Regions from separate parts of the Raoultella sp. genome, predicted to be linked through region 2. Evidence: predicted binding sites of a transcription regulator. Region 2 holds the regulator's gene; the other holds the start of a gene.

Region 1 (4,805 bases), on a different contig from region 2:
TCAGCGATGGTCGGCGAACGTCGATACGATTAAAGGTTGCGGCGGCGGCGTTCAGCGTTGTGCTGCCGCTCCATACGCCCCAGCGATGGTTTTTCACCAGCTGCAGTTCGCCGCCGTAGCCGTCCAGGGCGGTGATCTGCCACGGGAATATCGGATCGATATCGATAATCAGGTTGCGGCTGGCGCTGAATTTCTTCAGCGTCAGGCTTTCCAGCCACGTCGGCAACGGCTCCATCCATAGCTGCTTCCAGTTGGCAGGGAGGGTATATTCCAGCCCGGCAAAGGCAGTGTCGTCTAGCACCAGCGCATGACCGGAGCGTAACCAGTTACCGGAGGTTCGCACCATCCCGCCTTCCCAGCGCGAGGTGAACTGGCGCAGCGCGATGCCCTGCGGTGAGAATTCTGCATTGGCGATGGGATCAAGAAGATGCAGCGACCCGTTAATAAATTCACTGGCGTTCATCGACAGGGTGCCGTCATCGCTTTGCCATCCGCCCTGGCTCAGTGTCAGGTTTCTCAGGTTAAGGTCGAGATCGGTTACCGCCCAGTCCGGCCCCTGCAGATGGGCATCGGTCATGTCGAGACGGCCAATGTGCAGCGAAGGGAAGCTGGTCAGCGGGGCTAAGAATTCTGCCAGCGATTTATCGCTCTGCAGGCGAATTTCGTTGAGCTGTAGATTATCTACCAGCCAACTGCCGTCGGCGTTGCGTCTGGCGTTGCCGGTCAGCGTCCCGCGTGCAATATCGGCGCCCAGCGTAGATAACGTCACTTCGCCATTATCAAGGCTTCCCTGAATCAGCACGTTACTGGCTTCAACGCCGTTCAGGTTTAGCGAGCCTGCGCTCATTTGAATCTGGGCCTTTTTACCCAGCACATTGCCCGCTTCCGGCGCCCAGGGGCTGACGCCGCCGTCGACACGCTGCGCGCTCAGCGACCAGCCGGTTTCCGGACTGTTAAACGCCATATTATGCAACTGTAAACGGTCGGCGGCGAACGGCAGCGCCGCAGAGGAAGGAGATAAATTCAGCGTGCCATCGCTGAGGACGATTTCGTCAGCATGGAGCGGGTCGCTAAACTGGCGGCTGCTAAAACCAATATCCACCGTTTGCGCCACCAGAGTCGCAGGTTTACCGTCGCGGCCGAGGGTGACGTTTTGCAGTTTCAGGTGCATTGGCGAGGAGAAATTATGCTCCATTTTGTTGAAAGAGACCTTCCAGCCGGTACCGTCGCTTAGCCAGGCGCTGGCCTGGCGCCCGCCCCACTGAGTTTGCAGCAGGAAGTAAGCGGCAATAATCACCACCAGCAGGGCAATCAGCAGCCAGAGAATCAGCTTTCTTAGAAATTTCATGGTCTTCGATCCTGAGCGAGGCACATAAGGCTGTTATGCCCGAATTATGCGCAATCCTCAAGACAGGAATTGTGTAATGAGATGATGAGCGGTTAATGATACTTGCGCCCCGGCCAGCATCGCGCGGCCGGAGCGTCAAAGAGGATCAGTTTTTCTCTGGCGGGAAAATCAGATTCAGAACAATCGCGGTGATGCCGCCGGCGGCAATCCCCGAGGAGAGCAGGTTCTTCAGCCAGTCAGGGGCAAACTGCAGAATCAGCGGCTGCTGGGAGACGCCAAGACCAACTGCCAGCGACAGGGCGATAATCAGAATCGCCCGGCGGTTCAGGGGTTCGCGGGAGACGATACGTACCCCGGATGCGGCGATAGTACCGAACATCACCAGCGTTGCGCCGCCGAGCACCGGTTCCGGAATATGCTGGACAAAGCCGCTGACTGCCGGGAACAGCCCCAGCGCGATCAGCATCAGCGCCACCACGAAGCCGACATAGCGGCTGGCGACGCCGGTCAACTGAATCACGCCGTTATTCTGGCCGAAGCAGGAGTTCGGGAAGGTGTTAAAGACGGCGGAGACAAAGGAGTTCAGGCCGTTAGCCAACACGCCGCCTTTCAGGCGCTTCATATACAGCGGGCCGGAGACCGGTTGTTCCGACACGTCAGACGTGGCGGTGATATCGCCGATGGTTTCCAGCGAGGTAATCATAAACACCAGCATCAGCGGCAGCAGCAGGTTCCAGTCGATACCCAGGCCGTAATAGAGCGGGGTAGGCACCATAATCAGGCTGTCGTTCGTCGGGGCGCTGTTGGCTGGTAGCATATCGAGCAGCCAGGCCGCCAGATATCCTGCCGCCATGGCGATAACCAGGGACGCGATGCGCAGATACGGGTTGCGCTGGCGGTTAAGAATAATGATCAGCGCCAGAACGATGCCCGCCAGCAGCAGGTTTTTTGGCGCGCCGAAGGTATGGTCGGCCATCGCGGAGTAGCCGCCGCCGATGGAGGTCAACCCGACCTGAATCAGCGACAGACCGATAATCATCACCACGACCCCGGAGACCAGCGGCGTAATAACCCGTCGGGCCAGGTGCAGGATGCGCGAGATGACCATTTCTGTGCAACTTGCCAGCATCAGGGTGCCGAACAGCGCGGCCATCATCGTTGGCACGTCGGCGCCGCCGGTTTTCAGCGCGGTGCCGCCCATAATCAGCGGAGCGACGAAGTTAAAGCTGGTGCCCTGAATAGAGAGCAGGCCGGACCCGACCTGTCCCCAGGCCTTAATCTGAATGATGGATGCCACACCGGATGCGAACAGCGACATACTGATGATGTGCTGTGTGTCCTGAGCCGGAAGGCCCAGCGCCTGACAGATTAACAACGCCGGCGTGATGACCGCGACAAACATCGCCAGCAGATGCTGAAAGGCGGCGAACAGGGTTTGCGGCAGCGGCGGGCGGTCTTCGAGGCGGTAGATTAATTCGCTGGTTGTTTTATGCGCAACCGGTTGCGCAGCTTCTGAATCGGCGGTGTTAACGGACATCACAAACAATCCCAAGGTGGCAAAGCGGGAATTTTATCGGACTGTAGTGCAAAAGCAAACGTTTGCCATTGTTTGCTGAGAAATATTTATACAATAAACCTGGGGTGATTATTAATTAACATTTTGTATAATTTATTGCATCAATATTGAAACAAAAATATCCTTTTATGTCATTTTTTGCGTGATTCTACTTAAAATTCCCCTTCGATTCCGCAAGATGAGAAGTAATCGATACCGGGAATACCGACGCGTATGAATGGATCATGTGCCTTTAAGGCGCTCTTTTTATGTTTCACCTCGATACCTTATCGACGCTCGTTGCCGCAACATTGGTGCTGCTGTTGGGCAGACAGCTCGTCCAGAATGTCCCTTTCCTGAAAAATACCCCATTCCTGAACCCATCGCGGGCGGCCTCCGGTTAATGCCACCCGGGAACGCCCGGCTTTTTCCTACGGCCCCTGACTTCTCCCCGGTCGCGCTGCGCCTACCGGGGCTACGGTGTCGTGCGGTTTTGGGGGGCGCCCGGATAAGGCGCGATAAGCGCCTTATCCGGGATTAAGCCCAAACCTTAGGCTTCGTCGTGTTCTTCCCACGCCAGCGCGCGTTTCACCGCTTTTTTCCAGCCGTTGTAGCGGTAGTTACGTTCGGTGGTTTCGATCCCCGGGCGGAACTCGCGCTCAATCACCGCTTTCTCCTGCAGCTCATCCAGATTTTGCCAGAAGCCAACGGCGAGACCTGCGAGGTAAGCTGCGCCCAGCGCCGTTACTTCACGCACTTGCGGGCGCTCTACGCGGGTGCCCAGAATATCGGACTGGAACTGCATCAGGAAGTTGTTGGCCACGGCACCGCCGTCGACACGCAGGGCGTGCAGACGAATCCCTGAATCTGCCTGCATGGCCTCCAGGACATCACGCGTCTGATAGGCGATAGACTCCAGCGTGGCGCGAATAATATGGTTGGCGTTCACGCCGCGCGTCAGGCCGAAGATGGCGCCGCGCGCATACGGGTCCCAGTATGGTGCCCCGAGGCCGGTAAAGGCCGGAACCACATACACGCCGTTGGTGTCTTTCACTTTCGTCGCGAAATACTCGGAATCGAAGGCGTCGTTGATCAGCTTCATTTCATCGCGCAGCCATTGAATGGAGGCGCCAGCCATGAAGACCGCGCCTTCCAGCGCATAGTTCACTTCCCCGCGTGGGCCGCAGCCGATCGTAGTCAGCAGACCATGCGTTGAGGTTACCGCTTTTTCCCCGGTATTCATCAGCATAAAGCAGCCGGTGCCGTAGGTGTTTTTCGCCATCCCCTCTTTGACACACAGCTGGCCGAACAGCGCTGCCTGCTGGTCACCGGCGATACCGGCGATAGGAATACGCGTGCCGCCTTTACCGCCGATGTTGGTTTGACCGTAAACTTCGGAAGACTTGCGGACTTCCGGCAGCATCGCGCGCGGAATATCCAGCGCGTCCAGCATTTTGTCGTCCCAGTCCAGATCGTGGATGTTGAACAGCATGGTCCGCGAGGCGTTGGTGTAGTCGGTTACGTGGACGCGACCCTGGGTCATTTTCCACACCAGCCAGGTATCCACGGTTCCGAACAGCAGTTCGCCGCGCTTTGCCCGCTCGCGGGCGCCTTCCACATGATCGAGAATCCATTTCACCTTGGTGCCGGAGAAGTACGGGTCAACCACCAGGCCGGTGGCCTTGCGAATGTACTCTTCCATGCCGTCACGTTTGAGCTGCTCGCAGATCTCTGCGGTACGGCGGCATTGCCAGACGATAGCGTTATAGATCGGTTTACCGGTTTCCCGTTCCCACACAATGGCGGTTTCACGTTGGTTGGTGATGCCGATAGCGGCGATCTCGTCGGAGCTAATATCGGCTTTTGCCAGCACTTCAACCAGCGTGGAGCTTTGTGACGCCC
Region 2 (4,805 bases):
CCGGAAATCACCGCACCGCCGGCTGCCGCGCCCAGCGCATTGCCGAGGTTAAATGCCCCGATATTGACCGACGAAGAGAGCCCCGGCGCTTCATGGGCTACCCGCATCACCCGCATTTGCAGCGGCGGAACCACGGCGAAAGTCGCCGCCCCCCAGACTACCATACTGATAGCGGCCCCCAGTTGCGTCTGCGCCAGCAGCGGAATTGCCAGCATGATAACCATCAGCAGCAGCAGAAATCCCTTCAGCGTCCCGGAGACGGAACGGTCGGCGAATTTACCGCCCAGATAGTTACCCAGCGAAAAGCCGACGCCAATCAACACCAGCATGGCGGTGACAAACAGCGGCGAGGCGTGCGTAATGGTATGCAGTACAGGTGAAATATAGGTGTAGAGGGTAAACATGGCACCGGCCCCCAGCACAGTCGTCAGCAGCGCGGAGAGCACCTGCGGACGAACCAGCACGGAAAGCTCCTGTTTTACGTTCGGACGTTCACCAGCGCGGCCTTGAGGCAACGAGAACCACAGGCTAACCATCGCCACCAGTCCCAGACCTGCCGTCGCGAGGAACGACATCCGCCAGCCGATGGTTTCGCCAAGCCATGTCGCCGCCGGAACGCCGCCAATATTAGCGATGGTCAACCCCATGAACATGGTCGCCACCGCGCTGGCCTGTTTGTGTTTCGGCACCACGCTCGCCGCAACCACCGAACCGAGGCCGAAGAAAGCTCCGTGGTTAAGGCTGGTGATAATGCGTGAAATCAGTAGCGTAGTGTAATCCGGCGCCATTGAGGAGAGGACGTTACCCAGCGTGAAGATCGCCATCAGAAAAATCAGTGCATTTCTGCGCGCGCGATGAGAGAGCAGCAAAGTCATTAGCGGCGCCCCGACCATCACGCCGATCGCATAAGCACTGATCAGCATTCCCGCCGCCGGAATTGACACGTCGACGCCTTTGGCAATCACCGGCAGCAGCCCCATCGGGGAAAACTCCGTGGTACCAATACCAAACGCGCCTATCGCCAGCGCTAACAAGGGAAAGTTGATTTTCATTCAATGACTCCAGCAGACCGTCATCGGCAACGGTATCTCATCAGAAGTCAAAAGCATGACATCAATCACAAAAAAACAAAAGTAAACGAAATGGCAAAAGATTTTTGCGAAATTGATAATAATGGCGGGATATCGGGGGAAAGGGGCCTCTCCCCCGGATAAATCAGTGCAGTACCGCGGTCAGGGCGGCGGCCACGATGAGCCCCAGGACAATAATCGTTGTCGTCAGCGAAAACTTTAAATCGGTATCCATCAATTTTTCTCCCCAGTTATCCCCACACGAAAAGTGAGCTTGCTCATTTTTGCACAATATCGCACAAAAATCTTCCATGTTTTAGGGTGATGCACATTTTTGCTCTTCCCCTTTGCCGCAAGATCGGACAAAATCCCACGCTAATTTGAAAGCGTATCGGCCATTGACCCCTTCCTGTCGTTCTGTGTCGTTTTCCCGACGTGATGCAATGTTGAAAATTGTATTCAGGGTGTGTACAGGCAAACGTTTACGTATCGATAATCAGACGATCAGGTCAAGGTCTGGAGTGAGAAGTAATGGCAACAATTAAAGATGTAGCGAAGCGCGCAAACGTTTCCACTACAACAGTATCACATGTAATTAACAAAACCCGTTTCGTGGCGGAAGAAACCCGCAACGCCGTGTGGGCGGCGATCAAAGAGCTGCACTATTCTCCAAGCGCCGTTGCTCGCAGCCTGAAGGTTAATCACACCAAATCGATCGGTCTGCTGGCCACCAGCAGCGAAGCGGCCTATTTCGCTGAGATTATTGAATCTGTAGAAAAGAGCTGTTTCCAGAAAGGCTATACTCTGATTTTGGGCAATGCGTGGAACGATCCCGAAAAACAGCAGGCCTATCTGTCGATGATGGCGCAAAAGCGTGTCGACGGCATGCTGGTTATGTGTTCTGAATACCCGGAATCGGTGCTCCGCATGCTGGAAGAGTACCGCCATATTCCGATGGTGGTCATGGACTGGGGTGAATCCAAAGCCGACTTCACCGATTCGGTGATCGATAACGCCTTCGAAGGCGGCTATATGGCCGGGCGCTACCTGGTCGAACGCGGCCACCGCGAGATCGGCGTGATCCCTGGCCCGCTGGAACGTAACACCGGCGCCGGGCGCCTGGCCGGCTTTATGAAAGCCATGGAAGAAGCGCAGATTGCCGTTCCGGAAAGCTGGATTGTTCAGGGGGACTTCGAGCCTGAATCCGGCTACCGTGCAATGCAGCAGATCCTCAGCCAGCAGCATCGCCCGACGGCGGTCTTCTGCGGCGGCGATATCATGGCGATGGGCGCAATCTGTGCTGCGGATGAGATGGGTCTGCGCGTACCGCAGGACATTTCGCTGATCGGGTATGATAACGTGCGTAACGCCCGCTATTTCAGCCCGGCGCTGACCACCATCCATCAGCCGAAAGATTCGCTGGGGGAAGCGGCCTTCAATATGTTGATGGATCGTATCGTCAACAAACGTGAAGAGTCCCAGTCGATCGAGGTTCACCCGCGACTGGTAGAGCGCCGCTCCGTCGTCGACGGCCCGTTCGTCGATTACCGTCGCTAATCAATCGTGCGGCGCCGGCTATGTCTATTCCGGCGCCCGTAGCCACTCCCGGTTTAACGTTTCACTGTCCCCCAGATAATCCAGCAGCCACAAAAGGGCCGGTGAGGCGTCACTCTGCTGCCAAGTCAGGCAACACGCAGCGTCCGGGAACGGATTTTCCAGCGCCAGCACGGTCCATTCGCCACGGTCAATCCAGGGGCGAGCAAAATGGCTCGGCACCATTCCTACGCACAATCCCGCCGAGAGGCAGGTGGCCGATGATTCCCAGTCCGGCACCACCACCCTTTTCTGGTTATCCAGTAGCCAGGTCGTGCGTTTCGGCAATGAGCGAGAGGTATCTTCCCGGACCAACGACGGCCAGTTGCGCAACACGTCATCGCTGAGCGGCCCGGTCATCTGCGCCAGCGGATGATGGCTCGCCACCACGCAATCCCAGCTCAGCATCCCCATATCACGAAAGGCGTAGCGCCCCCCTACCGGAATCGAACGGGTTGCTCCGATAGCCAGTTCCACGCGTCCGTCGGCCAGCGCGTCCCAGACGCCGTTGAAGACCTCCTGAAAAACAATCAGCTCGACATCCGGAAAGTGACGATAAAAATCGACAATCATCTGCCGCATACGGGCTGGTTTAACGATGTCATCCACGGCTATCGACAGCTGACCGCGCCAACCGTTGGCTATCTGCTGACACTGCTGGCGAGTGATCTGCATTTTTTTGATAACAGATCGTCCTTCCTGTAAAAACCAGAGCCCGGCGGGGGTCAATTCGACATCGCGATGGCGGCGTTCAAACAGCGGTACCGCCAGCCACTCTTCCAACTGACGTACAGTATAACTGACCGCCGAAGGTACGCGGTGCAGTTCCTGCGCCGCTGCGCTAAAGCTGCCGTTGCGGGCTACAGCATCAACAACTTCGAGTGAGTATTCGGACCACATATTCTGCCTGCAAAAATTTTGAATGCATGTAGCAAATATTAGCGTTTCACAAGCCAGAATGCACTCCCTACACTCTGCGGCATCATATCTGCATCTATAAGAGAATGTTATGCAACAACCCGGGAAAGGATTTTTAGTGTGGCTGGCGGGACTCAGCGTGCTGGGTTTCCTGGCCACCGACATGTATCTGCCGGCCTTTTCGGCTATTCAGCAGGATCTCAATACCTCTGCGGCATCGGTCAGCGCCAGCCTGAGTCTGTTCCTCGCCGGCTTCGCCATCGGACAGTTGTTCTGGGGCCCGCTCTCGGACCGCTACGGACGTAAACCAATTCTGCTGACCGGGCTGGCTATCTTCGCTATCAGCTGTCTGGGGATGCTGTGGGTGCGTGATGCCACCCTGATGCTGGTGCTGCGCTTTATTCAGGCAATCGGCGTCTGTGCCGCAGCGGTGACCTGGCAGGCGATGGTCACGGATTATTACCCCGCTCAGCACACTAACCGTATTTTCGCCACCATTATGCCGCTGGTGGGCTTATCGCCAGCGCTGGCACCGTTGCTCGGCAGTTGGCTGCTCACCCATCTGGAATGGCAGGCTATTTTTGCTACCCTTTTTGCCATCGCCCTGCTGCTGATGGTCCCCGCCCTACGCCTGAAGCCGATCGTCAGGCCGCAGGGTGACGTCCGCGAAAAACTGACTTTTATGACGCTGCTGCGCTCACGCGAATACAGCGGAAACGTACTGATTTACGCCGCCTGCTCCGCCAGCTTTTTTGCCTGGTTGACCGGGTCGCCGTTTATTCTCCATGAAATGGGCTACGGTCCAACCGCCATTGGTCTTAGCTATGTCCCGCAGACTATCGCCTTTTTAGTCGGTGGCTATGGGTGCCGCGCGGTGCTGCAGAAATGGCAGGGTCAACAACTGTTGCCCTGGCTGCTGGTGATTTTCGCCGTCAGCGTGGCGGCAACCTGGATGGTTGGCATGGTGGCGGATGCCTCAATTATTGCGGTGATGATTCCCTTCTGCGTGATGGCTATTGTTAATGGCGGGATTTACCCGATAGTTGTCGCCCAGGCGCTGAAGCCGTTCCCGCAGGCGACCGGTCGTGCCGCCGCGCTGCAAAACACGCTGCAACTCGGCCTGTGTTTCCTGACCAGTCTGCTGGTTTCCGCGCTGATTGCCACGCCGCTGCAGACCACCACCAGCGTGATGCTGGTCTCTATTGTGCTGGCCGGACTGGGCTA

What was found. Region 2 encodes PurR, which represses purine synthesis genes. Its sites were predicted from a motif close to CANGCAAACGTTTGCNTG; they were not measured.
Region 1: a site for PurR is predicted at 2,937-2,954, ahead of ACZAHD_RS08460 (nucleobase:cation symporter-2 family protein). Genes of this name have one in related genera too.

The regions. Positions count from the first base shown of each region.
Region 1 is NZ_JBCNNS010000034.1:15,002-19,806, forward strand. It holds gene ACZAHD_RS08455 (AsmA family protein) at 1-1,348, opposite strand, end outside; gene ACZAHD_RS08460 (nucleobase:cation symporter-2 family protein) at 1,494-2,885, opposite strand; partial or broken gene ACZAHD_RS08465 (sodium/glutamate symporter) at 3,173-3,300, shown strand; gene glpK (glycerol kinase GlpK) at 3,454-4,805, opposite strand, start outside.
Region 2 is NZ_JBCNNS010000080.1:10,073-14,877, forward strand. It holds gene ACZAHD_RS14715 (MFS transporter) at 1-1,052, opposite strand, end outside; gene cydH (cytochrome bd-I oxidase subunit CydH) at 1,216-1,305, opposite strand; gene purR (HTH-type transcriptional repressor PurR) at 1,602-2,627, shown strand; gene punR (DNA-binding transcriptional activator PunR) at 2,652-3,563, opposite strand; gene punC (purine nucleoside transporter PunC) at 3,673-4,805, shown strand, end outside.